DNA from 3 places in the Dictyobacter sp. Z7_2 genome. Region 2 is predicted to be linked to each of the others. Evidence: riboswitches for the same ligand, from Rfam matches in the RefSeq annotation. Region 2 holds a riboswitch; each other region holds the start of a gene.
What was found. Region 2 has a riboswitch for cobalamin ahead of AC27N8_RS33245 (ribonucleoside-diphosphate reductase subunit alpha). Riboswitches for the same ligand answer to the same signal wherever they lie in the genome.
Positions count from the first base shown of each region.

Region 1 (10,302 bases), on a different contig from region 2:
CAATCTCGACGCGCGACTTCTGTCCATCTTCCAGAGGAGTCACAGTAAAAAGATTGCTCTCTTTCTGCGCGGCGTCAATCTCATCTTCCCGCAACACCCTGCCTGGCTCTGGCTCACTTACGAGATGATGAAAGGATTGTTCTACGCCAAAAAGGCGCGATTTGAAACGGATAATCGTCCCCGCACCATAACCGCCCTGCTCAACCTGCAAATCATAGATATTTCCTGGCGGGATAATGTTGGGATGTCCTTGATGATAGTCCGCGATCGTCGCGTAAACATCTTCTGGTTGTGCGTGAAGTACTGCTTCCGTTTTAACTGTGATCTGTCCCATCATTTTTCCTCTTTGCTCTGCCTCGCGAAAAAGGTTCTCACTACATCCGAGGAGAAGTGTTCTCATATTATATAACTTCAAGTCATATATCTATTAAGAGTATAGCACCGAAAAATCTTTATGACAAGAGAACGCAGGTCTTCTTCGCATATAATAGTGGAAAAAATGGCCTTAAGAGGTCGAGCGAAGCAAAGACCTCGTAGCGTCGGACGCTTGCGTACGATGTCCCACTCCACGTATGATCAGGCAGGCCAGCGTGGTGCGCCGAGATCCTGCTGGCTCGTACGAGTTACGAAAACGAGTCGATTCTTGTGGTCGTTTGGGATTCGGGAAATGTTCGTGCGAACCAGTCGGTGACATTCTGATGTTCGACATTGTCGAGACGCAAAAAAAGCATGTGGCTCTCGTTGGCTATCTCTCTGGCGTCGTCCCAATTGTTTTGCCTGGCAGCTACCTGTGCCAGACCAAAGAGTGCATGTGCTATCAGCTCGGGGGCTTTTAACTGCCTTGCGCCTGCAAGCATGAGCTCAAATTGTTTTTTTGCCTCTTCAATCCGTGTTTGTGATAGAAAAAAGCGGCCATACTCACCTTGTCCTTCGGTGATGAGCCAGGTATTTTGTATCTCATGAGCCAGGCTCAGGCTTTTGTCCAGGTAGGCTTGTGCTTGTTGTGGTTGCTCAAGTAAGCGATAGATGATGCCTAGATTTTGGGTGACGGAGCAGATGCGCGCGCGGTCGTGTATACGCTGAGCAATAGCGAGACTTTCCAATGATAATGTCAGGGCCTGCTCATATTGATGTTGATGGATGGCGAGCATGCCGATATTCATGAGGAGAGCACTTTGACGAAACTGTTGCTGGCTTTGTTTGGCGTATGCCAGACCCTGTTGATAATATGAGTCTGCTTGCTCATAATAACCACGACGTAGCATCTGTAGCCCTAAATCCTGTAAAAAAGCGCTTGCCATACCCCAATCCTGGGTGCGTTGTGTGATCGCAACGCCCTCCTTATAAAAGTTTTCTGCCTGTTGATAGTGACCAAGGTCATCGTGAATCTGACCTTGATGCAGCAGGGCAATACTCAGGATGTTTTCGTTGTGTGAATGTCTGGCGATGGTTGTTCCTTGTTCCAGATAAGCCAGTCCCTGTACATTATCGTTGAGATCGCTCACGACATGCCCCAGGCGCACCAGGAAAGAAGCTTCGAGCGGATGCTGTGCACGCGAAGCCATTGCAAGTCCCTGTTCAAAGGCGTGTCTGGCTTCAGGAAATTGATTGTATTGCTCGGCCTGGACTCCAAGGTAGTGCCAGATGGGTATGAGAGGAGCCTGCTCCTCCAGCGTCCTGGGCGGCTGATCGACGTAGAGTATCGCATGCGCGTGCGGCAGGTATCGATCATCGATATCGATCCTGAAGGTATATTGCAACGCAGAGACGCTAGCAGCCACCGCCCAGGCTGCTCGTGCGGCCCAGAGCGCTCGCGTGGGCTCGTCCATTGTGGCTTTGAGGATTACCTGGACAAGGCGATGGATTGAGAGGGTCGCTTGTTGTGGTTGTCGATGTAGCAGGGACGACTGTAAGGCTTCGCCAAGCGCTCGATTGAAGCGATAGATATCGGTGGTAGTTTTTTCGAGGACGGAGCCCAGAAAGGAGGCTCCATGGGTAAAGAGATCCTCTGGAATCGCCTCGGAAGCCAGAAAAGCGCAGATGCGCAGGATATCCGCAGCCTCTGGATTGGCCTCCATTAATTTCTGGAATGAGAACAGGATCGTGGTGGCGACCGAGTGTGGATGATTCATCATTTCCGAGCGATCATTGAGCAGTTGTAACTGGTGGTTCTGGTACATCGAAATATAATCGGAGATGCGGCAGCGTGTGATCTCGATATAGGCTCCAGCTTGATCGAGTGCCAGTGGTAATCCTCCCATCATCGTAACCAGCGTCCCCGCCAGGACCTGGAGTTCAGGAGCGAGGATGTCTCCCTGAGCGGTGGTATCCCATAGTTTGGCCCGGTGGAGCAGAAAAAGGATACCTTCTTCGTGGGTGAGCGGCGGTAGCTGAAGCGTATGTGCGACGTTGTTGACGGCATGTAGGCGTGTAGTCATCAAGATAGCGCCGTGCCGCGCATGCGTCAGGAGCGATTGGATCAGAAAAAGATCTTCTACGTTGTCACAGATGAGCAACCAATCTCCATAGGTGGTCAGCCAGCGCAGGACCGCCTGGATCAATTTTTGACGATCATGTTCTTCTCGTTCGGGGAGATGCAATTGTTCCGCGATATTTGTAATGCTCCCATCAATGGTCTCAGCGGTCTCGGCCGCAATCCAAAAGATGGCGCGATATTTGAGCTCATAGCGATAAGCATATTCCAGTGCCAATTGCGTTTTGCCCACACCGCCCAGGCCACTGATGACATACGATTGACATCCTGCCACTGCGCTGGTGTGATGAAGATGATAGTAGACGTTCTCGAGTTCTTCGACGCGTCCTGTAAAAAAGGGATTGCGCGGATAGGGAACATACCAATAGGGAGCCAATCCTGTCGAACTCGTTTCGATAAGCAGACGCGTATCATAGCTATCCAGGCGCAGGTGCTGTGCCAGAGCCAGCACAACCTCCTTCGTATCTGGAAGGCGGTCGCCACGTTCCCAGGCTCTGATCGTCGTACTCTGCATACTGAGCTTATCCGCCAGTAGCTGTTGGCTCATCTTCTGATGTTTGCGAAATGTCTGGAGTAGTGCACCAAAAGAGGTAGGGAAATCACTGCTCATAGGATTTTCTCCAGGCACGAGATCAATCATAAAAGTTGAAATCAAACGTGCCTATCCTATTATATACTCTTAAAGTAGATACTGCCAGAGATGTATATGCTGCGAGTGTGTTTCGTTTTTTGCCATCTGCCGCGTCGGACCCTACGCGGTGATGACGGCCTGGGAGGTTTTGACGCTGGCAAGTTGAGCTGAAGATACGATGGCTCTTCTCAGGTCGGTTCCAAGCAGGATAGCTCCTTGCAGATCGGCGACACTGAGATCGGCTCCCTGGAGGTCGGCAGCGCTGAGGTCGGCTCCCTTCAGGATGGTCCCGTGCAGGTTTGCATCCTGCAGATTTACTTTGCTGAGGATAGCTCCTCGCATGTCAGATCCAGGCAGGATAGCCTGGCGTAGGTTGGCATCACGCAGGTTGGCTTGATGCAGATCTGCATCGCGTAAGTCGATCTGGGATAAATCGGCTCCGCTTAAACGAATAACTGGTTGTGCCCCTTCTATCAGACCCGATTCGTGCAAAAAGCGTAGGACGCTACCTTTACGTGTACCATTCAGGCGTGTGAGGATCATCAAGGTGCGCACGCGTGCGATTTTACGCACCTCTTCCTCTGGCCGTGAGATACGCAAATTTTCGTCCAGCAGCAGGTCGGACATTTTATCGATGTAGGTTTGTAACAACGCCTCTTGCTGATTATCCTCCGCCAGTTCGTGTTCGAGCTCCGCCTGGAGCTGAGCTTTGCGCTGCTCTCTGTTCTTTTGAATTTGATTGAACCAGATGCCTCCGAGCGCAATCATAATCGGCACAATGAGTAGCTGGAGCCAATCCCATAGCGTTTTCCCAGGTTGCAGGTTGGCTTGATCCGGTGGCGGAGTATAGGCCCCGAAACCCGTCCAGGTCCAGTCGAACCAGTAACCTAAGATAATTACCACAATCAGTGCAATGCCGAACACGCTGATGAGTGCAATCCCTACGCTCAGAATGGGATGGTGTTGTATTTTTCCCTTCCAGGAATACAACGCTGCTTTCATTCATGCCTCTTTTTCGTAAGAAAATTTATCTAAGCTGACTTGAGCCCTGGCCTCAGACCTCTTACAGGTGAAAGGTGGTCATAGATGCTACCTTAACCGCTATCGCTATGGTTGTCAACCTCCTGGCTGGGCTTATTGTCGGCTTGCATGGAATATAAATACCCTGAATTCCAGTTAAGAATAACTGGGTGGTTCATTGATACCCGCTGCGGCATCTATTGTGCTATTTGCCCTTGCTTGCCTCTTTACTAGTTCTGTATGAGCATCGTTGTGAGCGGTTTGTAAGTGTCGTAGTTCATTTTGTGTTGAAGACAAATTTACTCCGGCTATCCAGTCATCTATTCTGTCGCTATTTCCTATCACAGTTCTTGCTCTCTCCTCTGCTCCACTTAGTATCTCTAGATGGTTTCGACGACTTGAAGCATTAGGATTATTATCGTTATGCACGCTATCTTCCGCAAAAAATTCAGAAGTTATTATTCTATGGGCTGCTTGTGTTGTCGCCTCATTTATCTCATTTCCATTTCTTTGGACCACTTCATCTACTCTGCGATTTGCTTTGGTGGCTCTACTTTCGGAAACAAGTGTGTTGAGTGGGATATATTTCTCTATCTGGACATTTATTTGTCGTTGTGCGCCAGCTACTATATCATCATTTTTTCTTTTAGCGTCAAGAACAAACGCACTTTGTTCTTGTGCGGTATGTTCTTTAAAATCCTCTGGGATTGTAAATCTTCTCGCATCATTTCTCGTTTCGGTAAGAGCTCCAAAGGCTTGTCGTTGAGCCGCAACCTCCTCGTCCGAAAGGCCTAACTGCTTTGCTAATTGTGTGAGTTCCTCTGTTGTGCCAGATTGTCTACTTCTTTGATAAGAGTCAAAGGCCCGCATTTGAGCGTTGACTTCCTCTTTCGAAAGATTAAGTCGTTCTGCTAAGGTGTTGCGTCTTTCTAATCGTTCGGAATGAGATAATCTTGCTCCTGCTGTTGTACTATCTCCAGATACCTTTAACGGTGCGATTCCGCCACGTCGATGCTGCCGAGCCTGATCTCCCCGCTTGATGATCTGATCAGGAATAGTGTTTGAGGAGAGTTGGTCTAAGAATTTACTCAGTGAAGCCCGTTCAGTCTCACCCCGTGGTGGGCTTCCTTGTTCTGGTGGGAGCGGGAGACGGCGTGTCTGCTCTCTGTTTTTGTGTGGAGAGACCACTGGGTGAACCGGAAGTTCTGGTGGGAGTATTTGAGATGGCTCTGTTGTGTGGGGAATACGTGATTCGGGTGGGGAAAGACTTGCCTTCCCGTCCACTATTGGTGGTCTTGGAAGACGACGCAATGGTTGTCGCCCATCGGCGTTTGTACGTGGAACAGGTTGCGTGGAAGCAGAGAGGTCGGTGAGATCCCTGGGTATTTCTGGATTTGGTGTCGTGTTGGCTCGTCTGGGTAAGGAATCGATCAGAGGGGGAGAAGGAGAATAGGGGTTATCGATAGCTGGAATTGGGAGGCGGTGAGAATGTGTCTCAGTGGTGTTTGCACGTTGTGGGTGAACAGAGGTATCAGTGTTTTGCGAATGTGTTCTAGGTAGATCCGGGAGACGCCGTGAAGGTCGTGTGGTTTCGCTTGAAGTAATTTGTGTTGGGACATGGGGTGCTGTATGCTCCACGTGTGTTGCAGCATTGGGGAATGTTTGGGATTGCTCTGTTGTGTGATTGGCAGATGGCAACGCCGTAGCATCTTCTCTAGAGGCAGTTGTTCTTTGTGACATCTCCAACTGATCGAGTCTTTCTTGCAACGCATCATACATGTAACGTTGAGGACGTTCACGAGAAGATTCTCTTGCTGTTATATCTGTTGAGTTTCCATTATTTGGGTCAGCGCGGCCTTTGCCTTTGTCGACGGGAGGAATAGGAAGTCTTCTGTCCATTGTATCTCTATGCTTTCTTTAGTTGTCTGTCGTGGTATTCTGCTAGTTACTTGTCATAAACAGATCTGATCTATTTTATAGCAATGCTGCGAAATCTTGTCTATCCGCTTTTATCCCTCACATCTATCAGGATGGAGATCAGACTATGCTGATTGCTTGATCTTTATTTTTCATGACTATATAAGAGCTTATCCATAAACACAAGAATTTAGTTTCTGACTAGTCAATATTTACTACTTTTCTTGAGTTGACAAAAAAAAACCTGCTGGTTATACTTGACTGAGGAAATGATCTTATAGATCATATGATTGCCAGGTGGCTCTTATCGAAGAGCAGAATAGGGAAGTTGGTGAAAATCCAACGCAGTCGCGCTACTGTAACCAGTGTTATTGTTTCTCATTGCATTAATCGCATGCCACTGTCTGTCAGGGATGGGAAGGCCAGAGAAAACAATCTTTGTCGCTGGAAGTCAGGAGACCTGCCTGGTCGATATTGCTTATGGTCCTTCGCGTCAGAGGAACAAGCGCCGAAAATATGCATGTGCACTTTACCCTATTGCGACAATCTGTCTTCGGTTTCTGCCCCTTTAACTCGACAAGACCATAGCACCAGCTAGAAATGGTTTTGTATGCATCCAATGTTCTCACATCTATTGACGACAGAAAGCTCGGCGCAATGAGCCTGATGCAACAATATGCTCTGCTGCCCGACGAGATTTATCGGCGTAGCTTTGCTACCGTCGATGCTCTGCTTCCCAAAGATAGCTGGTCTCCTGCCGAACGAGCAATCGTCACGCGCATCGTTCATGCGACCGGCGATGTGCAGCTATCCGAGCACGTGCTTTTCAAAACGGATGCGATTGCTCAAGGGATGGCTGCTATCGCCGCTCATGCCAGAATTTTTACCGATGTCTCGATGGTTGCGGCAGGCATCAACAAAGCGCTGGTGCACTTCCATCAATGTGCTATCGAGAGCCTGCTCGATCAGCCAGGACTGGACAAGCAGGCAGCGACACAGCAGATGACGCGCTCGGCGGCGGCTGTGCTGGCGGCGCTACCGCTTCTGGGCGGGAACATCATCGTGATTGGCAACGCTCCGACTGCCCTGCTGGCCCTGCTCGACGCGCTGGACGAGGGTCGTTGTGAACCTCCTGCTTTGATTATTGGCATGCCCGTGGGATTTATTGCGACCAGAGAAGCAAAAGAAGCGCTCTGGCAACGATCGTATCCAGCGATCACGATCGACGGGACACGCGGAGGCAGTCCGGCGGCGGCGGCCACCATCAACGCCTTACTGGCACTTGTCAGGAAGCAGGCAGAGGCTCACGTCTCGGTCGGCGATTGATGATTTCACGTGGATAGAGGTATCGTCATGAGCAGAGAACCAGATGCATCAGGCCAGAGCATGATGGCGCTACGTGGGCGTAAGCGCGGTATGCGCACTGGATATACGACCGGGAGCTGTGCGACTGCGGCTACCCGCATCGCTCTCTTATGCCTGCTTGGCGAGCCGAGACCTGAGCATGTGACGATCTCTTTGCCGATTGGGGAGCAGGCGACCTTTGAGGTGCATCATCAGGAATATCACGCTGATGGCAGCAGCTCGGCCAGCGTGATCAAAGATGCTGGCGATGATCCCGATGTGACGCATGGAGCGCAGATCTGTGCGACCGTCCGCTGGAGCGAGCGGCCGGGGATTGAGATCGATGGCGGAGTGGGCGTTGGACGTGTTACAAAGCCCGGCTTAGGTCTGGACGTGGGGACGGCCGCGATCAATGCCGTCCCACGCTTGATGATCGAAGGCGTGGCTCGTGAGCTTCTCAGTGAGCACGGCGAGACACGAGGAGTACACATCCTTATCGCGGTCCCTGATGGACTGGAGCGTTCTCGTAAGACGCTGAATGCGCGTCTGGGTGTGATTGGCGGGATTTCTATTCTGGGGACAACCGGGATCGTCAAACCGTACTCGACGGCCGCTTATAAGGCCAGTATCAGTAAGGCGGTCGACGTCGCTGTAGCTTGCGGACATGCCCGGCATATCGTGCTCACGACCGGGAGTCGGAGCGAGAAGTTTGCGCGTCGCTATATCAGCCTGGCCGAAGAGGCGTACATCCAGATGGGCGAGTTTACGGGACACGGCTTGAAGGATTGCGTGAGCAAAGGTGTGGAGGAGATTACGCTGGTGGGCATGATCGGCAAGCTTTCGAAGATCGGCGATGGACGCATGCAAACGCACGTCGCCGGAGCCGAAGTCAATCTGCGTAGCCTGGCCGCCGTCGCGCAGTCCTGTGGAGGAGACGCCACCGTTGTTGATCAGGTCCTGCACGCCAATACGGCCCGTCATTTTCAGGAGCTGATGATGGAACATCACCTGCTGAGTGTCTTTCCCACCATCTGCGAGCGTGCGCGTCAGGTGTCAGCAGCATATATCCAGCATAAAGCCGAGGTGGATGTCCTGATGTGCGATTTTGATGGCAGTTTTCTCGGTTATGCGGGTGAAAGAGATATCAATTGAAGGAACTACATGCATCGTCTGAGCCAGCCGGTCTGGTTCTGGGTATACCCGATGAGGAGTTTGTTCCTTGTCGTGAAGGGCGTCAGGTGATCACGAAAAGCGAGGTGAGAGCCATCTCGCTCTCCCAACTCGGGCTGCATTATGACAGCGTGCTCTGGGACGTTGGTAGCGGCACGGGATCGGTAGCGATTGAAGCGGCTCGTCTCGCCCGCGAGGGTCAGGTCTTTGCTATCGAGGATGATAGTCGGTCTCTTCAGGCGCTTGAGCAGAACTGCCAGCGCTTCGCAGCATACAACGTCACGATCGTGGCACAGCGTGCTCCCGATGCTTTGTCGCTGCTGCCTGATCCTGATGCGGTCTTCATTGGAGGCAGTGGAGGCGAGCTGGTTCAGATCCTGCATCACACCATGACGCGCTTACGACCAGATGGACGTATCGTGATCAATCTGGCCAGCCTGGAGCATCTGACCGAAGCCATGCGTATTTTGCAGCAAGCACAATGGATCACTGCTTGCACGCTGGTGAGCATTGCCCGCTCCAAAGAATTGCTGGACCTGACGCGTTTTGCCGCACTCAATCCTGTCTTTGTGATCATGGCTCGACGACCTTTGATATCGGGAGAAGAGGCATCGTTATGATGTCAGATGCAGTGCCGCAGCAGCGTCATGGAACGTTGTACGGGATCGGTGTTGGTCCAGGTGCCCCTGATCTGTTGACGCTGCGAGCGGAGCGTATCTTGAAGCAAGCTCAGGTTATCTGCCTGCCTGCCAGTATAGGACGTCGTAGCTATGCAGGGACGATCATTGATGCCTGTATAGATCCTGACCGGCAGGAGATTATCTCGGTAAAATTTCCGATGCAAAACGTCTGGGAGCAGGCAGTGCCAGCGCGTAACGCAGCGGTTACAACCTTACTCGGCTATTTGCAGGCCGGTCGCGATGTGGCCTTTGTCACCGAGGGTGATCCATTGCTCTACAGCACCTTTGGCTACGTACTTGAAGCTATCAGGCAAAGTGAGCAGGAGATCCCGATTGAAGTGATACCGGGCATCACATCGATCACTGCGGCTGCCGCCTCGGCGCGACTACCTCTGGCGGCCTGGGATGAGCGTCTGGCGGTCCTGCCCGCCTTTCACGTATTGGAGCAGAGCAGCTTCGCTGTAGAGAATCCTTTGCGCAGTATTTTTCAACTCTTTGACACTGTCGTACTGCTCAAGATAAACAAAGTTTTTGATCCTCTGCTTGATCTGCTGGAAGAGCTGGAGTTAGTGCAGCACGCGGTCTTTGTGCGTCGCTGTAGTACAGATCAGGAAGAGGTTATTTTTGACATTCAGCGCCTACGTGGTCAGACCCTGGACTACTTCTCGCTGTTGATTGTGAGGAAGACGCATGCCATTTATCACAGATGAAGCCTCCGCGCAGGTCGCCTTTATCGGAGCTGGCCCAGGAGATCCAGACTTACTGACCATCAAAGCGATGAGGCTCATCGGTCGCGCAGATTGTATTATCTACGCTGACTCGTTAGTCAATCCTGAAGTTTGTCAGTACGCCAAAGCGGGAGCGCAGATCCACGGCAGCTCCACGCTGACGCTGGAAGCGATGATGGAGCTGATGCTCAACGCTGCCGCACAAAACCAATTTGTGGTGCGTTTGCAGAGTGGAGATCCAGGCATCTATGGCGCCATGCACGAGCAACGACGTATCCTGGATCAAGCCGGTGTGAGTTATATCATCGTGCCGGGAGT
Region 1 is NZ_BAAJPE010000001.1:1,320,951-1,331,252, reverse strand. Features, by position in the region: gene AC27N8_RS05100 (SRPBCC family protein) at 1-337, opposite strand, end outside; gene AC27N8_RS05095 (tetratricopeptide repeat protein) at 624-3,104, opposite strand; gene AC27N8_RS05090 (pentapeptide repeat-containing protein) at 3,246-4,127, opposite strand; gene AC27N8_RS05085 (hypothetical protein) at 4,302-5,015, opposite strand; cobalamin riboswitch at 6,341-6,544, shown strand; gene AC27N8_RS05080 (precorrin-8X methylmutase) at 6,729-7,388, shown strand; gene AC27N8_RS05075 (cobalt-precorrin-5B (C(1))-methyltransferase) at 7,416-8,558, shown strand; gene cbiT (precorrin-6Y C5,15-methyltransferase (decarboxylating) subunit CbiT) at 8,555-9,196, shown strand; gene cobI (precorrin-2 C(20)-methyltransferase) at 9,193-9,966, shown strand; gene cobM (precorrin-4 C(11)-methyltransferase) at 9,947-10,302, shown strand, end outside.
Region 1: it holds a riboswitch for cobalamin, as region 2 does, so the genes downstream of both, AC27N8_RS05080 (precorrin-8X methylmutase) here and AC27N8_RS33245 (ribonucleoside-diphosphate reductase subunit alpha) in region 2, are expected to answer to the same signal.

Region 2 (10,302 bases):
CCCCAGCGGTTGATGTCGACGGTCGATTTTTCGAGCTGGGTGGCTGCGAGTGTGCGCAGATAATAGGTTGTCTTGAGTCCTTTCTTCCAGGCGAGCTGGTAGATGTCGTTGAGCGCTTTGCCGCTTGGCGCAACGAGATACAGGTTGAGTGACTGTCCCATGTCGATCCATTTCTGACGGCGGCTGGCGCATTCGATCAGCCAGGTGGGTTCGATCTCGAAGGCGGTTCGGTAGCGCTTTTTGAGCTCTTCGGGGACCATGGGGAGCGGCTGAAGCGAGCCGTCGTAGTACTTGAGCGCGTCGAGGAGTTCGGCGCTCCAGAGGCCGGCGGCCTTGAGGTCGTTGACGAGGCAGGTGTTGATGGTGGTGAATTCTCCTGAGAGGTTGCTTTTGGCATAGAGGTTTTTGTATTCGGGCTCGATCGATTGGCTGACTCCTGCGATGGTCGAGATGGTGGCGGTGGGTGCGATGGCCATCACGTTGCTGTTGCGCATGCCATGGCGCTTGATGGCGTCACGGACAGGTTGCCAGTCAAATGTCATTGAGCGATCCATCTCGACGGGCACGCCGCGCTCGGCTTCAAGGAGCTCGATGCTGTCGATCGGCAGGATGCCGCGCTGCCACTTGGAGCCCTGATAGCTGTCATAGCTACCACGCTGCTCGGCCAGATCCGCCGAGGCGCGAATGGCGTAGTAGGAGATGGCTTCCATGCTCTGATCGGCGAACTCGACGGCTTGCTGACTGGCATAATCCAAGCCCAACTGAAAGAGAGCGTCCTGGAAGCCCATCAAGCCGAGGCCGATCGGTCGATGACGCAGGTTGGCCTGCTGCGCTTCTCTGGTCGGATAATAGTTCAGGTCGATGACGTTGTCGAGCATGCGGATGGCGGTCTTGATGGTCTTCTGGAGCTTCTCATGATCGAGCTGTCCGTTGGCGAGGTGCGCGGCCAGATTGATGGAGCCGAGATTGCAGACCGCAGTCTCGTCGGCCGAGGTGTTCAGCAGGATCTCGGTGCACAGGTTGCTGCTATGGATAACTCCGGCGTGATCCTGCGACGAGCGGACGTTGGAGGGATCTTTCCAGGTGATCCATGGATGTCCTGTTTCAAAGAGGCGTGTCAGCATCTTGCGCCAGAGATCCAGCGCGGGGAGCCGTCTGAATTGCTTGAGCTTGCCCTCATCGGCCAGCTGCTCATACTCGCGATAACGCCGAGCGAATGCTTGTCCATAGAGATCGTGCAGATCCTCGACCTCGTCGGGACTGAAGAGCGTCCATAGCTCTCCCGCCTGGACACGGCGCATAAACTCGTCGGAGATCCAGCAGGCGGTATGCATATCGTGCGTACGCCGGCGCTCGTCGCCTGTGTTACGACGTAGATCCAGGAAATCCTCGATGTCCAGATGCCAGTTCTCCACGTAGGCGCAGACGGCTCCTTTGCGCTTGCCTCCCTGGTTCACGGCCACCGCTGTGTCGTTGACGACCTTGAGGAAGGGAATGATCCCCTGGCTGCTGCCGTTGGTGCCTTTGATATGTGATCCCAGTGCCCGTACGCGTGTCCAATCATTGCCCAGGCCGCCGGCCCATTTGGAGAGCAGTGCGTTGTCCTGGACGCATTTGAAGATGTGTCCGAGATCGTCGGAGACGGTCGTCAGATAACACGATGAGAGCTGTGGATGGTTGGTGCCGGCGTTGAAGAGTGTGGGCGTCGCAGGCGTGAAATTGAGCTGCGAGATAACCTCATAGAACTCGATCACGCGCTCCTCTTTATGGGCCTCTTGCAGAGAAAGCCCCATCGCAATGCGCATCCAGAGTAACTGGGGGAGCTCGAAGCGCTGCGACTCGTGTTGCAGCAGATAACGATCGTAGAGCGTTTGCAGCCCTGGATAGTTGAAGAGCAGGTCGCGCTCTGGATGGATGGCCTGTGCCAGTCGGGCGAGATCAAATTCAAAGAAACGTGGATCTAGTTGTCCCGCCTCGATGCCACGGCGTACATAGAGCGCGAAATAGTCTGTGTAGATGCTGGAGGCATCAGCCAGTTGGATCTGTGGCTGCTGAGCATTCCCCTGCGCTTCCTGATAGAGAGAGAGCAGGAGTATTCTGGCGGCTGCATAGGAGTAGCCTGGATCAACTTCAATTAATGCGCGAGCGGCCATCGTCATCGTCTGCCAGCACTCCGAAACCGAGAGGCTTGCATACATATTGGACTGCACCGCGGCCAGCAGGCGTGGATGATCTATTGGATGAACGCTATCCTGACAGATATCGATAAGAACCGCCTGCCAATCGAAGCTCTGATCTCCAGGTGCATCCTGGGCCACAGTCACGGTTGACGTTTCCGCCTGACGGGTTGAAAAGGACATAGCATATACCTCATCAAAAAATAAAAACAAAAAAGCCTGTCTCCCTTCACAGGAACAGGCTGGAATCACAAGCTGATGAGATATGTTCTGGCTGACCGAGCATAAACGCTCCAGAGCACAGCACACTCACGCGGTTCATCCCCTTTGCACGCGAAGGGAGGTATCCATAAGCTCATAGGTGGGCATTCGGGCTTGACAATCTTGCCTTACCGTTGCGCGACAGCGCCGGACTCTCACCGGACTTTCCCCAATATGGACGTCACGTTACGATCACGTGACCCTATGAGTTTCTCTTTTTTATTGTAAAGGACACAACATATAGTAGTTACTGACGCTACTCTACCATATGTTGTGTTTGCCGTCAAGCTGTCTGGTGTATAGGTTTGTCGCCGAGGTATTTCCCTTTTGTGGACTTCCCGCATTTTCTCAGGTCGTACGTGGTGTCTGGCTAAGCGTCTTCACGATGTTAGGATCACGGTGGTCAAAAAAACTGCTCGTTTTGGTGTCCAGTGTCCTGATCGCCGTCATATCATCCGGGCTGAGATCAAAATCGAAGATGTTGAAGTTTTCCACGATCCGTTCCTTACGGACGGATTTGGGAATCGCCACGACTCCTCTCTGGGTCAACCAGCGCAGAATGACTTGCCCCACGGTTTTCTGGTGCGTGCTTGCGATAGAACGCAGCACCTCATTCTCAAAAATGTGGTTTCTGCCTTCCGCAAATGGTCCCCAGGATTCGATCTGAATCTGGTTGTCCTGCAAGAATTGCTGCGTCTCGAGTTGTTGATGGAACGGATGGGTTTCCACTTGATTAACGGCAGGAACGATCTGATGATGGACCATCAGATCCATGACCCGGTCAGGGGGGAAATTACTGACTCCGATGGCGCGTATCTGACCTTGCTGGTACAATTTTTCCATTGTACGCCATGCGCCATACACATCCCCAAAGGGCTGGTGAATCAGGTAGAGATCCAGATACTCCAGTTGCAAGCGCTGTAATGATCGTTCAAACGCTGGCCCGGTGCGTTCGTCCCCGGCATCCTGAATCCAAAGCTTGGTAGTGATGAATAGTTCTTCCCTTGGCACACCGCTTCGCTTGATAGCTTTGCCAACGGCCTCTTCATTCCCATAGGATGCTGCCGTATCAATCAGGCGGTAGCCGGCGCGAATAGCATCGTACACGCTGCGTTCGCATTCCTCTGCGTCGTGCATCTGGAAGACGCCAAACCCCAGGAGGGGCATTGTAACCCCGTTATTGAGACTAATTGATGGAATACCTGACATGTATCCTTCTCCTTTCGCTCATTGACTGTGTATCATGCAGGTTTGCTACCGGCTCTGCGCTTGAAGAGAAGTCTGGTTTCTCTACAAAGATAAAGCGGTAAGAGTCCTGTCTGAGGATAGTATAGATGTGCCAAAGCCCTGGGTGATAGAATGATTGTCGCGAATGGTTGGAGGATTCTGCAAATCTTTCCAGGGAGATGAGAATGGCAGGAAAGGACTGAGCAATGGATTGACGAGATGACCAGCAGCGAGAACGCCAGCTGACAAAGATTTGCTTGAGAAGGTCCTCTGAGAAGCTGAATTGCAGTAATCAGATATGACATTTATTGTGAGATAGGTACGTACCCATAAGAGTATAATTTTATACATACCTATCCTCACAATAAATGGTCATTTGTCGGTGGATCAGAGCGATAAAGAAATGAACGTTAAACTGCTTTACCGGTATTTCCTGCCTGATCTGTTTCTGCGGTCACCACCGGGCATGCGTCCGCGCTGGTTGAAGGCATTGGATGGCCTGCGTGATATGGGCACGTTCCGGTCTCGGTAGAATGACTGGTTGACTGTTCGCTGTTTGTGGTTTTGCGCGTATAACGGACGAACGTTTTTGTCGGTCGATTTGCGCCCATCGTGCTATCAACCTGTGGATCTTTGGTGATCAACGTCAGATCGAATTGTTGCAGAAGCAGAGCGGTAATCATCATCATCTCATTGTTGGCAAAGTTCATGCCGGCACACTTATGCGTTGCGCCGCCGAAGCCGATGATCGAGAAACGATGCTTGTGATCCTCTTCTCTTCCGGGAGCGAAGCGCAGAGGATCATAGGTGTCGGGCTCGGAGAAGATCTCCGGGAGTCTCTGAGCCACTTTTGCCGAAACGATCAGATTCCAATCTTTCGGAATGCGATACTCTCCAATTTCCACCTCTTCCTCTGCTCTACGCATGAGCATGTTGGCCGATGGATACATGCGTGTGGTTTCCTGGACTGCCCAGAAGATGTGCTTGAGTGCGCTGAGCGTTTTTGCATTCATTGGTTGATCCTGGGCGAGCTGATCGGCGAGCTCCTGTTGGACCAGATTGAAATACTCGGGCGTCTGGAGGAGCTTGATAATGGTCCAGGTGGCCTGACCGGCTGTCGTTTCGTGTCCAGCGAACATCAGCCCCATGATCAGAGACAAAATTGCCTCATCTTCCAGAGGACTCCCATCTTTATATTGCGCCGTCGCAAAGTCCAGCAAGAAATCGTCGTACTGATCAGGATTGGCACGCCGGGCGGCGATAAGAGGCCAGATCATCTCGCGCAGCTTCTTTTTGGCGCGGTCGCGACGAATAAACTTGGGTAGCGGCAGATTAGGGGGGAGGGCTGCGTCGATAGATTTTCCCAGGATAAGGTAGAGTCTCCAAAACTCAGGGCCGACGTAATCACGGAAGTCTTTGCCCATTAACGCATGGGCCGCCACGTTCTGGACGACCTGTGTTATCTCCGCACGCAATTCCATCTCGCCACTTGCTGGCAGAGTATCAAGCCATTGTTGCACCTCTAATTGCATGATCTCCAGATATTTGATCATTTTTTCACTTTTAAATGGCTTGAGCAAGATGGGACGCTGCTTGAAATAGACTTCTGGTGGTCCGGTAAAGCCTACTTCCCCTAAGGCCGCCTTCAAGAATTCATATGTCTTATGCATGCTGAGTTTCTTGTCTGTCTCTTTGAAGAAGAACTCTTGATATTCTGGACCAATCAGGACGGCAACTGGTTGATTGACTAATTTGAAACTATAGATGGAGCCAAGCTCATCAAATCCCTTCTGTAAGAAGTGATCACTATCTTTCATAAACTCGAAAAGATTGCCCACCACAGGGGCTCCAGAAAGCATCGGCGGTGTCATTTTCATGAATCTGTATCCTTTAATAGCAATTTCACTACGCAAACCGTAAATCCATATAGAGAGGCTATCTTTCATCTTGTATAATATACTACCATATATTGCTCATCAAATCATCCTGATATCATGCCTGATTGTGCGTAAAATGGTTGATTAATGATTCATTGGTTTTCGAGATCGTTAATAGGTTTCTCTCGTTCGGCGCAAGCTTGCTGTTATTGAAAGGTATCAAAATGAGGCTAAAGAGCAGGCTGATATTTTTGGGTTATAGTAGTAGTTTTTTGTAGGAGCGATTTGTAGATATGCAGTAGGTGAAATAGATTTTATAAAAATGTAAAATGTGGTAAGCTACTATTTGGATATATTATTAAGGTAAGAGGGGAGTTATTTGTATATGGATGCTGTTGAAAATAAAAAAGATGTACAGAGCTTACCGTTACCTCCACTGGTCGCTGGGCTGCCGATCCTGGGTAATGTGCGCGAGATGCTTGCAAACCCATTACAGTTTATGGTGCGTAGCTATCAGGAATATGGGGCTATCTTTCGTATGCGTGCGCTTCGGCTTGAGTATACGGTTCTGGCCGGTATCGAAGCGAATCAATTTGTGACAGGAAAAGGGAAAGAATATCTGAGCGTGCGAGAGACGTATGAGGGGGTAGCTAGAGGGATGCAATCCAGCAACTTCCTGTTAAGTCATGATGGTCAAAAGCATCGCGAGCTACGTAAAGTGTTGCGGCGTGCGTACTCAAAAACGGCGGTGTCTCCCTCGGTTCCTACGCTGATCCAGCTGGCTCAGGAGGAGGCTCGCTCCTGGACAGACGGTGAACGTGTCCTGATTGTTCCCATGATGAAACGCTTGATTACGACTCAATTAGGTGTTGTATTATTGAACCATAATGGTATCGCGTATTTTGAAGCTATCCAGAAATTTTTCACGATCACCTCTGAAACGTCTGCCACGCATCAATTGCCAATGTTTGTTTTGAGAACGCCTTACTTCCACCGCATCCAGGCGCGTATCTTTCAACTGGCTGACGAGGTTATTGCGGCGCATAAAGCTTCACCCAGGACTCCAGAGAACCGGACGCTGATTGATGATGTCCTGGAGGCTGTCGATGAAAATGGAGCGCCTTATCCACCTGATTTTTTGCGTGCGGCCATCATTGGGACCTATATTGCGGGTATCGATACCGTGGCTCTGACCTGTAGCTTTGCCATCTACGCCTTGCTCAAGCATCCGCGTGTCTGGGAGCGTGTTGCGGAGGAAGTGCGTGCTGTGTTTCGCCAGACAAGTACTCCCACGATGCAGGATTTCAAACGTATGAAGGTGTTGCATGCTGCGATTTTGGAGATTTTACGCTATTACCCCGTCGGACCAGGAATGCCACGTACGGCCGCTGAGACCTTTGAATTCGAGGGCTATAAAGTTCCAAAGGGAGCGAACGTTCTGGTTGGAACAGCAGTGACACATTTTCTTCCACAGTTCTTCCCTGATCCATACACCTTTGAGCTTGATCGCTATCTCGAACCGCGTCACGAGCATCATCAGGCCAACATCTTTGCCCCATTTACCGTCGGCGAACACACCTGCCTGGGAGCCGGTATGGCCGAGATCCAGGTGATGGCGACCGTGGCGGCGATCGTCAACCAGGTCGACTTACGCCTGGATCCAATAGATTATGTTGTGCAGTTCAAAACGGCACCCAGCCTTGGACCAAAACCCAATCTGGCCGTGCGCGTCAGCACGCTCTGACCGCTCAACGCTACATTGGGTCTGCATTGAGCCTGATCGCCAGCCAGATGGCGATCAGGAGCATGCCTATGGCGCCGTACAGCAGTGTTGTGCGTACGCCCAGATATTCACTCACGATGCCAGCCAGCAGAGTGCCAAGCGGCGCAATGCCATCGATGAGGAAGCCGATCACGGCGCTAACGCGCCCCTGGACGGCGATGGGAAGGCTCATCTGGCGCAGGCTGATCTCGTTGAGGGTGTAGAGCTCAAAGCCGATATCACCAATCAACTGGGAAATGCCAAAGATAGCAATCATTGCCGCAGTGGGTCCGCTCACCAGCGGAGTCAGTAGGGCCAGCATACCATGCAGCGATGCACCGGTGACGAGCATCTTTTTTGCGCCGAAGCGGCGTGTGAGGCGTGGCATGACGAGCGAACCTATCAGAGCCCCCACGCCGCCGAGCGCGACAAGTATGCCATAGAAGACTGGTGCAATGCCGAGGTCGCGTACGATGTAGACTGTGTAGAGGGCGGCAAAGGTGCCGCCGAAAAAGGTTCTGATGGTGCTGTTGATGGCGAGCGTGCGTAGCAGCGGATGATTGAATAAGGCGGCTATACCCTCATGGATCTGTCGCCATACGGACGCTTGCTCTTTTTCTGGCACAGGATGCTGGATCTCATGTGGTCGTAGCATGGCGATGCTCAGAGCCGACAGTAGAAACGAGAACGCGTCGAAGAGGACTGCCAGCGGTGCGCCCAGCAACTGGACCAGTCCACCAGCCAGAGGAGGGCCTCCCATTTCGGCGAGGGATTCGCTGGTGCCAAGCCTACTATTTCCTTCCATGATCTGATTGTCCTCGACGATCCGTGGCAAGAAAGCCTGATAGGCTGTATTGAAGCAGAGTGTACAACTGCTCAGCAGCATCGTCACGAGGTAGAGCTGTACGATGTGGATCTGTCCATTTAGCGCCGCGATGGGGAGACTGATCAGGAGCAGAGTGCGGATAAGATCCATCAGGATCATCAGTGGTCGCTGTGGGAGCCGATCGACCCATGCACCTATCAGCAGACTAAAAAGAAGGCTGGGAAGTGCGCTCAAGGCGACAAGTAGTCCTATCTGCGCGGGCGACGCTCCCAGGATCAAGATGGCGATCAGCGGGAGTCCTGTATCGGTGATATGCGAGCCCAGCGTTGAAATGGTCTGCCCGCTCCAGAGCAGTCCAAAGGCTCGACTGAGATAGATCGGTCGTTGTCGCGGCTCACCTGTCTGGTGTTGACTTGTATCTGTTTTGGAAGACATAAAGCTACTCCATGCAGAGAAAACTGAATGCAGGCATCCAGCAATAAAAAGCGGTGAAGCGGTCTGAAGCAATGGAGTGGTGTCGCCGCCAGGATATCTCATCTGCACTCCTGGTAAGATGCGTAAGATACCTACCTTGAGGATTTCATAGAGAGTGAAGATGCGTGGAAAAGAGGACGTTTCCAAAAGAAGACGGACAGACGCCGCTTTAATATCGGCGCAGTCTCTGTGATGGCCTTGTAACTATTTGGATTGGTTCCTCAAGCTAGCGTTGCGACACTAGTTGAGGGTGGTGATGCTGGTACCCATCGGGGCACCTCCCATCTTTGACTATAAGGCGTTTTATCGCATAATAGCATGCAGCTTGATCACTGTCAATGGGCAAAAAGAGGTCGAGCGAAGCGAAGACCGTGTAGCGTTGCGCCCTCGGGCGCAATGTCCCAGTGAGTCGTATGAGACGGCCTGCACACGGCGTGGATGGCTTAAGCGCCAATGAGGTTTCTCAACGAAAACGAGCAGTTCGTCCGTCCAGTGGAACATTGCGCCCGAGGGCGCAACGCTACGGTGTCCTTCGCTTCGCTCGACACTGGTCATGGGAACGCTGTATGCAGAAGCCACGAATTGCAAAACAATGAAATATCCCCATATAGGGTGTTTGTTAATTTTCTTTACAAAAAACTCCTTTTATGCTAAAGTTTCTATGTAACTATATATGCATAGTGCATCGAACTTGTCATATTTATTTCTTGTTGTTAATGATATGCCTCATGCATAAAATGTGTGTGCACTGGCACTTATTGCACTGGATAGCATGGACCTTTCTTGTGGGTGTATTTTGAAAGGATGCGTTTTGATGCGAAGAGATGTTGATACGAATGAGGGAATATTTGCGAAGGTGACCAGACGTAAGAAGAAACTTGCGCTGGGGGTAGCAATACTGAGCACGATGATTGTGCTGGCGATTGTCTCGATGTTGCTGGCGAACTCCAGAGTTCTGTTTGCCAGTGCGGCCGGCGATCCTCCTCTGGCGACGGCGACAGCGACACAGCTTCCTACCTATGTGAAGAGTGGGGATGGGAAGCAGCAAAATCTTTTGACGCTGATTAGCTGGTACGATTATAACGAAAATACTGGAGCGGATTTGCAACAGCAAGGATCATCGGTCATTGCCTATCCCAAGAGCGCAGGCTATCCGACGCCCCATAATGAGGCGATGGAGGGGAGTGGTACCTATACAGATCCTATCACGTTCGCAGCTTCGCACAAAGCCGTGAAGACGAGTTTTCCTATTGGCAGCATTATTTATGTTCCGATAGTCAAGAAATACTTCATCATGGAAGATGATTGTGGCGATACTTCCTCCTGTAAGGATGGTGGCAATCATGTGAACCTGTGGATGGGACCTGCTAATCCTATGAACGATGCAACGATCAAGGCATGTATGCAGAGTGCTATCCCTACGTCAGCGGTTGATATCACGATTAACCCCAGTCCTACCCTGGCGGTTAATCCCACGGCGATGTATACGAGCGATAATAAATGCACACTCAAGCTCTATCCCAATCCGCTTGCCACAGGCAGTCCCACGGCGGCAGCCACAAGTAGTCCCACGGCGACAGTTGGGAGTCCGACGCCCGTTCCGACACCTGTCCCGACATCTGCACCTACCCCAACAGAGCCTGCCGTGACTGCGACCGCCACGCCCTCCTTTGTGACACCAGATACGGCGCGTTATGT
Region 2 is NZ_BAAJPE010000002.1:4,746,172-4,756,473, forward strand. Features, by position in the region: gene AC27N8_RS33245 (ribonucleoside-diphosphate reductase subunit alpha) at 1-2,360, opposite strand, end outside; cobalamin riboswitch at 2,521-2,659, opposite strand; gene AC27N8_RS33250 (aldo/keto reductase) at 2,787-3,647, opposite strand; gene AC27N8_RS33255 (cytochrome P450) at 4,076-5,542, opposite strand; gene AC27N8_RS33260 (cytochrome P450) at 5,928-7,286, shown strand; gene AC27N8_RS33265 (MFS transporter) at 7,297-8,565, opposite strand; gene AC27N8_RS33270 (hypothetical protein) at 8,908-9,192, opposite strand; gene AC27N8_RS33275 (hypothetical protein) at 9,419-10,302, shown strand, end outside.

Region 3 (10,302 bases), 4.2 Mb from region 2:
ACACCAGATCTCGAACCAATGACTGCAAATCATCGATACGTTCTGGCAGAAGCCACTCATACAGACACAACTCCTCAACCTGCGCGCCACGCGCCACCAGTGTCTCGGCAATCAAAGCATTACGCTCGCCATAATGGAGTATCCCAACGGTCTTGCCATCCACATCAAAGGGAGCTAAGACCTCGATCAACTCATACGTTGTATATGGCTCTGGCGCACTGGCAGCAATCGGAATATCTTCCCGCCTGAGTACCGCTGAGGGTTTAGGACCTCGACAAACAACTGTGATCTTGCGCAAGACATCTACCAATTCAGCACGACGTCCCAAACCGTCCGCTTCCTGCAACAGCGTCTTAATGCCAACGCCTGTAAAAAACACAACCAGAGGAATCGAGCCCGCCACCAATTGATCCAGAAAAGCATTGACAGGTTGAGAGGCATTCAATGATATCTCGCGCACCGCCGGGACACTCCAGGCAGTCCCTCCATTACGACGAATAAGATCAGCCATCTCACCACTCATACGTGCTTCCAGGACGGCAATACGCGCATCTTGAAAAGAAACCATCTTGCACTATCTCATTTCTTTTAGCACACAAAGCGCCAGAACAGGAATAACAGTGAACATCATTTAAAAATCGACACCTTTTTGCGCCAGAATTCCCTGGTTATAAGGATGTTTGATCTCATTCATTTCCGTGACCAGATCAGCATATTCAATCAATTCTGCTGGAGCGTTGCGTCCCGTCAGAATAACATGCATCTTAGGATTGCGAGCCCGCAACGTGGTTAATACCTCCTCAAGATCAAGCCATCCATAGTTTATCGCGTAAGTAATCTCATCCATAATCACAACGTCGTATTGATTGCTTTCGACTTTCTCGCGGCACAGTTGCCAGCATTGCAGAGCCAGAGCCTTATCATGTTCCAGATCATCGCTGTTCCAGGTAAAGCCATCGCCCAGAGGAATTATCTCGACGCCCAATTTCTGGGCGGCACGCACCTCTCCCCACTTACCAGTCTGAGACTTGAGAAATTGTAGCATCGCCACTCGCAGATTCTGTCCCCAGGCCCGAAATAGGACACCCAGAGCAGCCGTCGTCTTCCCTTTGCCATTACCAGTATTTACAATTACCAATCCTCTTGCTGGCTGGCGATGAGCACGCTTATCAGCCTGCTCCTTACGTATCTGCGCACGTCCCTCTTCAGTCAACTCATCAAGTGGAGTATGTTCATTATCTGCCTCAAGAGGCATCTGCTCTTCCATAATTATCCATCCCCTTAGAACCTTCTGCTACTCTATTTTAGCATCAGCAAGACTAACAATATCACGGAGCACCCATATCTCAAACAGACACACAGTAATAGTCTTCTCTACCACATCACAAACCACATACCTCTTTCAAACGCGTCATATCAAGAGAAGAATGCAACACGGCTGCCAACTTGGCATACTCAGTTTGTCGATTAAAAGGAACAAATTTCGTCGCATCCATAGTTAGAGAACGCCTCTCGGCCAAAGCCTTCACAATACCGTGACGAAAAGCATCATTCTCAAACAACCCATGCAGATAGCACCCAGCGCACCATCCATCAACACTCAGCCAGCCATCAGACTCAGGAGATGTATCCAGAGAAAACAGCTCGGTAGCTGATGACTCATGCTTAACTTGCACAGTACGCCCCAGATGAATCTGATATGCTTGCATATCTTGCTCGCCTAGATGAGCGAAGAGTCCACGTGCGGAGGACGACAGTATCCGAGCCTGGCTAAGTTGCGTTGTCTTTTCATCCAGCGCGGCAAAAAAAGTTTCGGCCTTGAGTAAATGCAGCCCTGGTTCAATAGATCCCATCTGACTCTCTATCCCATCAGGATCACTGACACGCTCACCAAGCATCTGATAGCCACCGCAGATGCCCAGAATAGCACTACCAGCATTGACACACTGCCGAATATGCTGAGCCAATCCACACCGCCAGAGCCAGGCGAGATCGAATAATGTATTCTTGGTTCCGGGCAAGATAATAAGATCCGGTTGGGATGGAAAATCAGCAATGCTTCCGGCAAAGCGCACATGAACCATTGGATCGGCTGCTAATGCATCAAATTCATCGTAATTGCTCAGATATGGCAAACGCACAACGACTACTTCAAGTTGTGCCCCATCTGATTGAGCTAAGCGTTGTAATGCTGCTGTTCCCTCATCAAGCGCCACCACATCTTCTTCGGCAATAGAGATATTGCGAAAGAAAGGGACTGTTCCCAGGACAGGTAATCTACTACGTGCGGCCAATAATTGCTCACCATCTCGCCAGAGTGACATATCACCACGAAACTTATTTACAATCAGTCCTTTAACGCGTTGCCTATCCGCACTATCCAGCAGCATCAGAGTGCCAAGCAAGGAGGCAAAAATCCCTCCACGATCTATATCGCCGACCAGGAGCACTGGAGCCTCCGCAATCTGTGCGATCCGCATATTTACAAGATCATTGCGTTGCAGATTCAATTCAACCGGACTTCCAGCTCCTTCAATGATCACAAGATCGTATTGAGCGCGTAAGCTGGTCAATGCTTGCTCCACGACCGAAAGCATCTGGGTACGATTGCGATAATACTCACGCGCTTCCATAGCAGCGAGAGGACGTCCCATCAGAATCACCTGACTCCGCGAATCGCCCTCCGGCTTGAGCAAAATAGGATTCATCTCAACAGTGGGCTCTATCCCCGCCGCCTCGGCCTGGACAACTTGCGCACGTCCCATCTCGCGGCCATCACGCGTGACCCACGAGTTTAACGCCATATTTTGCGCTTTAAATGGAGCGACCCGCCAACCCTCCTGAGCAAAAAGGCGACAGAGTCCAGTGACAAGAGTACTCTTTCCCACAGTCGAGGCAGTCCCCTGAATCATCAAAGTTTTTGCCTGATTCATCATTTTACGATCTCCTGTAAAGCGCTCACCAATTGCCTCCATGCAAACTCGGGATGTGTGGCCACTCTGATATAGCAAGGCAGGCCAAATGAAGTACAATCACGTACCAACATTCCCCGCTGCAATAATTGTTGACGCACACGCTGGGCATCGCCAACCTCGATCAGACAAAAATGCGTCTGAGAAGGCACTATATGTACATCGATTCGTTGTAGAGCCGCAAAGAAAGCTTCACGCTCATGCACAAGCTGGATCATAGATTGCTCAAGATGAGCACGATCGGACAAAGCAGCCTCGCCGGCTGCCTGAGCAATACTACTCACATTCCAGGCAGGCAGCTGCATCTGTAGCCTTTTGACGACATCGACACCGCCGACAGCATAACCCAGTCGGATGCCAGCCAGAGCAAAATCCTTTGTCAAAGAGCGCAACACAAGTACAGGACTGGTTTCATCAGATGAAATACAAGCGACAGATGAAAACTCTTCCACTGGCCAGACAAAATGCCGATACGACTCATCAACAACCAACAACGCACCCGCACGCCGACATTCTGCCACAAGCGCAACGAATGCCTGACGTGCCAAACAGCTACCTGTGGGATTATTGGGATTACAAAGCCAGACCACACGTGGATGTTCTTTGCGCAGAGTTAATAATAGTTCAGCCAGATCGAGCTGGAAGTTCTGCTCTATCCTGGCTCGGACTTCTAATACCTGAGCGCCTACCATGCGAGCAGCTACCTCATACTCACCAAATGTAGGACCAACAATCAGCGTTCTATCACCCACTTTGAGATAAGATCGGGCAATTGTCCAGATCAGCTCGTTCGTACCATTGCCACAAATTAAAGAAGACAAAGCAAGTTGACTGCCATCCAATTCATATTTCAAAATGGCCTGACGCAGTTGCCAGCATTCGCGATCTGGATAACGTTCAACGACTACATTGGCAATCGCTGCACGTACGCGAGGAGATGGTCCATAGGGATTTGAATTGACACTAAAATCCAGTATTTTGTCGGGATGTATGCCCAGGCGCCTTAATTCGCCATAATCCAAAGCGCCATGTACAGCTCGCTCAGATACCTGTGAAGAATCGCTCATGACAACCGCCTTCCGAACCCAAACAGGTATCTACACAACAGCGTCAAGAGCAGCGTAAGGCATCCAACGCACCAGACCATATTCTCAGCACGTCCAATATCGTCAGACGTGGCTGGGCGCTCATGATCACCAAGTTGATAGTGATCAACCTTTTCCAGTTGTAGGCCCAATGCTCCAGCGGCAGCTGACATTGGCTGACCTGCATTAGGGCTTTCCGTTTTACGCGCATCACGCCGCCAGATCCGCCAGCTTCTCCTCCACGTTCCTCCATAGATGGGAGCACACGCGATGATCATCAAAGCCGTCAAACGTGCCGGGATAATGTTCAGCAAATCATCTAAACGAGCTGATACCTTACCCAGGTATTCGTATTTCCCATGATAGCCAATCATGGAGTCAAACGTATTTATCAAACGGTAGAGTGCTGCGCCAGGTAGGCCCAGACAGGTATAGTAAAAAAGCGGAGCCACAACTGAATCGCTCATATTCTCAGCCAATGACTCCACAGCGGCAGCCGCAACTAACTCGGAAGAAAGCTGCGAGCGATCGCGACTGACGAGACTCATCAAAGCATCGCGTGCTCTCGGGAGATCATCAGACGCTAACGCCAGGCGCACAGCTTTACCAGCATCGGCCAACATATGTAAAGCGAAAAACGGCTTGAGAGCTGTGCCTAGTAGGACACCATACAGCAACGTACCAACAGGTGTTCGCAGGCGCAGCTTCAAGCGATCTATACACCAGCACACCATTCTTTGAAAGAGGAGAGCCACAGAAAGGACAATTCCCGATGCCAGAAGAGGCATTACGCCTCCATATATGAGCTGAGCATGATGATCACGTGGGGCAGACCGCTCCAAGCGACTGATCAACCTGCCATACCATACAACAGGATGCCAGGAGACTGGTGGCTCACCAAGTGTATCCAAACCAAACGCAACCAGAACAGCGATCATCGATCCTACCAGCTTATATCCACGCCCACCCTGCTCGTCTCTATACATCAATAGATGCTCTTTCTACTTATCCAGGTGCTAGACACTGGCCGAACAGTAAGCAGGCAAAGCATCAGAAAACTGCGCGGGATGAAGCACCTGAGCCAGACAACGGATACCCTCAACGATACGAGGTCCAGGCCGCTGCATGATATCAGAATTAATATGATAGACCTGACGAGACTTCACAGCTGCAATCCCACTCCAATTTGCGCGTTTATAGACAGCGGAAGCCTGTCCCCCATAGAGAGGATCTTCAGTGAGCACAATATATTGTGGATTCGCCGCAATCACTGCCTCATCAGAGACCTGTGGATACCCACCATTGGAAGTATTGGTATGGAAGATATTAGTACCATTCACATATTGCAACATTTCATCGCCAAAAGAGCCTCCACCAAAAACATATGGCTTCCCTGGTGTACTATCATCAATTTCCAGCAATACTTTTGGTGAAGATGTTCCCTTTACATCGGTTTGAATCTGCGCAATTTGTTGCTGCATCTGTTTCACCAATGCTTGAGCAGCTGCTTGCGTATATGTCAAACGACCGACCAGCAAGATCTGATCTAAGGTCTGCGAAACGTTTGGTGATGGTAGATCCACAACATTCAAACCTAATTTTGTCAGTTGCGTATCATATTTTTCCGACAACCCGCCCGAGCTCAAGATCAGATCAGGCTTCAGCGCCACTATGCTCTCCACATTGACAGTACCTGAGCTATCTGAGACTTTTTTGATTGAAGCCATTGTTGCAGGATAATTCGTCAATGAATCGACGCCGACCACGCGACTTTGCAGGTTCAGAGCGCCCAGGATCTCGCTGACACTGGGAGCTAAAGACACAATACGCTGTGGAGCAGTTTTAGGCAGCACAATTGGAGTGCCATAGGCATCCAGAGCGGCTGTCGGCGTTGGAGTAACTTTTGCTTGCGAAGGAGAAGGGGAAGAGGTTTGTCCACAAGCGGCTAAAGAGAGCAATAAGACCATCAAACAGGCCAAAAGAAAATGAGAAGAGATGACATGGGTGCGCATACAAATAGTATCCTTCTAGACAACGCCCGCAGTCACCTCGCGTGAAATGGAGACTCATCTGAGACACTTGATAAAATAATCCACAGCGTGTCTCGATAGCTCGCTCCTTTTACGCGAAGGATCATGAGCTCAACTCATCAGGCAGGTCTCCTGACTTCCAGCAATACATGTTTATTGGATCTTTAGCGAGCCCATAATGAGCGCAAAAAATTAAACATGATACCAGTTACAGTAGCGCGACTGCGTCGGATTTGCACCGACTTCCCTATTCTGCTGAGATTATTTGTCTCAACCACCTGATGAAATAAATATAGAGATAGTTTCAATCAATAGTATACCGATCATTAGCTAATGATGTCAAACCTGGAATGAGCTTAAGTGATTATCCCCCCATGTATTTACTACTCTTCACCCATCAAAGACTATACGAAAAAGCCAAGGAGTTACAGGGTTACTTCTTCATGTAAGCGCTTAATATCAACTCCCAATCCGGCGATCATCAGATAGACACGTGGAGCTACGGCCGCAAGACGTTGGTTGACTAGCCCTAATAAATCTCGATATACGCGTCCCAAAGCATAGGCAGGAACAATTCCCAAACCGACTTCATTTGTCACGACAATCAACGTCTTATCTGATCCCAATGCAGCCACAACCTGCAGCAAATCATTAATCGCAGCTACTACAGCATCATAATAATGTGAACTGATAGCCGATGCATCCTTTGAAGCATCATCGCCTTGCGCAAAAAGCCAATTTGATAACCAGACCGTCATACAATCCAGAATCAGCACATCTGCCACTGCTGATGCCTTACATACAGCATCAGACAGATGTAACGGCTCCTCAATCGTCGACCAGACAGCAGGACGCGCCGCTTGATGTCGCGAGATACGGTTACGCATATCTTCATCGCCAGCAGTAGCAGTGGCGATAAAAGCCACCGAGCGTCCACTCTCTAGTGCCAGACGTTCAGCAAATGTGCTCTTGCCGCTCCGTGCTCCTCCCAAAACCAACAGCAGATTCGAGATGCTAGACTGCTCCATATGTTTTTTTTCACTATCCATCAAACGATTTCCTATCTTCCCTTAAAGCCAGAAACGTAGCAGAGTAAATAAAAGCAAGAGGACCACCTCAGAGATTTCTGTGATGGCTCCATAAGTATCTCCAGTCAAGCCGCCCAGAGTTGAGGTAACATATTCGCCGATCGCCCAGGTCAATAGCGCCCCGCACACCAAAATGATCAGCCCGACCACAACATGTCCAGCCAACACAGCAATAACCCATGTCAGAATGGCAGCGCAAATAACCCGCTTACGTGTTACCGTTTGTCGAAAAGATGTTCCTAATCCACTTGCGCGTGCTCCTGGATATGCATACATAGCTAATACCATATTCCAACGAGCAATCGGTAAAATTGTCAGCAAAGCCAGCGGTAATTGATGAGTATCAAGACTTGCCAATAAGGCAAACTTTAGAAGCAAAAGACAAATGCCACCAAGTACACCAAAGCTTCCCACCCGACTATCACGCATAATCTCCAACTTATGCTCACGATCACGCCCACCAAAGAGGCCATCGCAACAATCCATCAACCCATCCAGATGCAGGCCACCAGTCAATATGACAAGAGCAACTACGAGTAAAGCAGCCAGCACTAATCCTGACACAACCGATCCAAAAATAAGCACCACAAGCCAGAGAATCACTGCCAGTATCAGACCAACCAGAGGAAAATACACGCTACCTGAAAAAATCTTTACATCAGCCTCATCAGTATCCGTCCGAAAAAGTTGCGTGGCACCAGGAACTGGTAGTATCGAAAGAAAGCGGATCGCAGCCACAAATTCTTTCCACTGCTCTAAAAACCAGGAGTCACGCGCAGGCCTCAAAGAAGCCCGAGGCATCCGCCCCAGATCAGATTGAGGTGGAGGTATATCAGACATCTAACGCATATCCTTCCGCATTGCAAAATAATCCATAGCTACAACGTCACCTCGATAAGATGATGATTCAGTAGAGCTAGCGTCGTTGTCGAGGCCACATCCTCAACTCCAACAAGGAAATCCACTGCACTCAATGAACCATGATCAAAGCGTAGCTGCCAGTGATGCTCAACAGGCATGCCAAGTAAGTGACATAACAGCACACGTAATACTCCCTGATGGCTAACCAGCACCAGATCTCCTTCGGGCAACATGATAGCATCTTGAAGCAGTTTCCCGAACGCCCTCTGTACTCTCTCAAAAAGAGCGGTCAGTGTCTCCCCACCAGGAGGAGACACTTGCGCTGGAGCGGTAAAAAAGTCGAGTTGATCAGGAAAACGATCAACAATCTGAGTATATGTCAGCCCTTCCCAGGCCCCAAAAGAGAGCTCACGCCACTCTGGCGATGACCTAATCATTAATGGAGCAACACAACTTTGAGCAATACCCTCAGCCGTCTGCTGAGCACGTTGCAGATCGCTGGTATACACAGCGACAATCGGCCGCTGCAGTAGCTGCTCACTTACCCATTTAACTTGAGTCTCTCCCAAAGGGGATAAAGTGATATCGTAATGACCACAAAAACGCTTTTCTCGATTCCATGCGGTCTCTCCATGGCGAACCAACCAGAGACGGCGCACCGTCGCTTCTAATGTTGTCTTCACAGGAACATCCTCTCCCCGTAACATCCCAAGATTGTTGTTGACACACTGAGGACTCTTCTTGCTCTCGACCGAGAGCAAGAGCTGTCTTTCCTTTAGAGAGTAGTACGCTCCGGTCGAAAAGCAGGCATGCACAGAGACCAATACTCACACGGAATATCTATCTGAGCATTACTATAGATCACACGTGTTTGCCGTTCCACCAAACATGTCTCGCCAGGTCCCACCTCTACCCGTTGCTCATCAGCCTCAACAGCCAATCTTCCCGACACAACAATCACCACTTCATCAAATTCGGCAACCTGCGCAGGCTCATGCCACGCAGGAGGAGCAAACATGTGTGCCAGACTAAAAGCGTCTTGCTGAGTATTAAGGACACCAAAGTGCTCGTCGATAATTTTCCCATCCTCGCGAGGAAAAATACTGCCATGTTCTATTTTTCGTAACATCTGTACTTCACGCCCCTTTTCATTTATGAGATTTAAAACGACCTCTATCACCAATCCAATCGGCCATCACTGATTAATCCCCCGCGCTCAATGCAGCAGGATTAATAGCCTGGACTCCTTATATGATATCTCAGTCGAAATAGATGTGTGCAAAAATTGCACACAAAGATTCCTCTCACCGCTATGCATCCAATTGCCTGCGAGATTTTTTTGCCAATATGCTTGCACGCACACGTATCAAGAGATAGGTCCCAATACATCCTACCACCAGAGCGGCAGCCGTACCGCTATATACGACACTATACGTCGAAGCGGTCAGCCCCAGGCCAAAGAGTGGAAAGAGCACGATCATCGCCAGGCTGAACAGGCCCGTTTCAAAAGAGAGAATCACTGCTCGCTGCTTTTCAGGGCTTCCTTCATTCAGACGTGTACTGATAGTTGGATATAGAATTGCCGTCGAAGCCTGAAAGAGCAACAAAAATCCAACCAGATTAACGATCGCATTTGGGACAATCATCAAAAGCAAGCCACCAAACTGCGAGAGCACACAAGCGGCAACAAGCAAGCGCAGAGATAAACGCCGCATCAGCACTGGAGCCAGCGCAGTAAAACCAAATTGGCTCAAACTACTGACAGCCATAATCAGTCCGATAGTACTCAAAACAAAACCAAGATCATGAAATTGCAGTTGCACAAAAAAGTAGATGGTTGTGTTACAACTTTCGGTAATGCCCGATATAAAAATTAGCCCCAACAATTTTGGTGAATGCCAAACAACGTGTAATCCTTTACTCAAATGCAAGATAGGATGAGGACGCTCCAGTTTCTCACGCTGTGGTTCAGTTACTTCTTTAGGAATCAGTAACAAAGGGATAATAGCCAGCAAGCATACAAAGATACGACAGATAAAAGGCAACACTTGTAGCCAATTGCCCAGATAGCCACCGGAAGCTGTACCCGTAATCTCACACACAATACTCAACATCAGAGTCAGGCTAAAAAGTTTACTATAACGTACCCCTTGTTGTTGTGGATCTCCTGGTGCCGCATATCCCGTCAGCGTCCAAAGCACAGCCTCATTTGCTCCTCCGAGAAATGCATAGGATATACCTGAAAGCGCAAAGCTTATACATAAAA
Region 3 is NZ_BAAJPE010000002.1:549,600-559,901, forward strand. Features, by position in the region: gene AC27N8_RS15720 (uroporphyrinogen-III synthase) at 1-568, opposite strand, end outside; gene cobO (cob(I)yrinic acid a,c-diamide adenosyltransferase) at 632-1,267, opposite strand; gene AC27N8_RS15730 (cobyric acid synthase) at 1,383-2,936, opposite strand; gene AC27N8_RS15735 (pyridoxal phosphate-dependent aminotransferase) at 2,933-4,039, opposite strand; gene cbiB (adenosylcobinamide-phosphate synthase CbiB) at 4,036-5,043, opposite strand; gene AC27N8_RS15745 (ABC transporter substrate-binding protein) at 5,074-6,069, opposite strand; cobalamin riboswitch at 6,193-6,384, opposite strand; gene cobU (bifunctional adenosylcobinamide kinase/adenosylcobinamide-phosphate guanylyltransferase) at 6,513-7,136, opposite strand; gene cobS (adenosylcobinamide-GDP ribazoletransferase) at 7,158-8,015, opposite strand; gene AC27N8_RS15760 (histidine phosphatase family protein) at 8,054-8,719, opposite strand; gene AC27N8_RS15765 (cupin domain-containing protein) at 8,812-9,165, opposite strand; gene AC27N8_RS15770 (MFS transporter) at 9,347-10,302, opposite strand, start outside.
Region 3: it holds a riboswitch for cobalamin, as region 2 does, so the genes downstream of both, AC27N8_RS15745 (ABC transporter substrate-binding protein) here and AC27N8_RS33245 (ribonucleoside-diphosphate reductase subunit alpha) in region 2, are expected to answer to the same signal.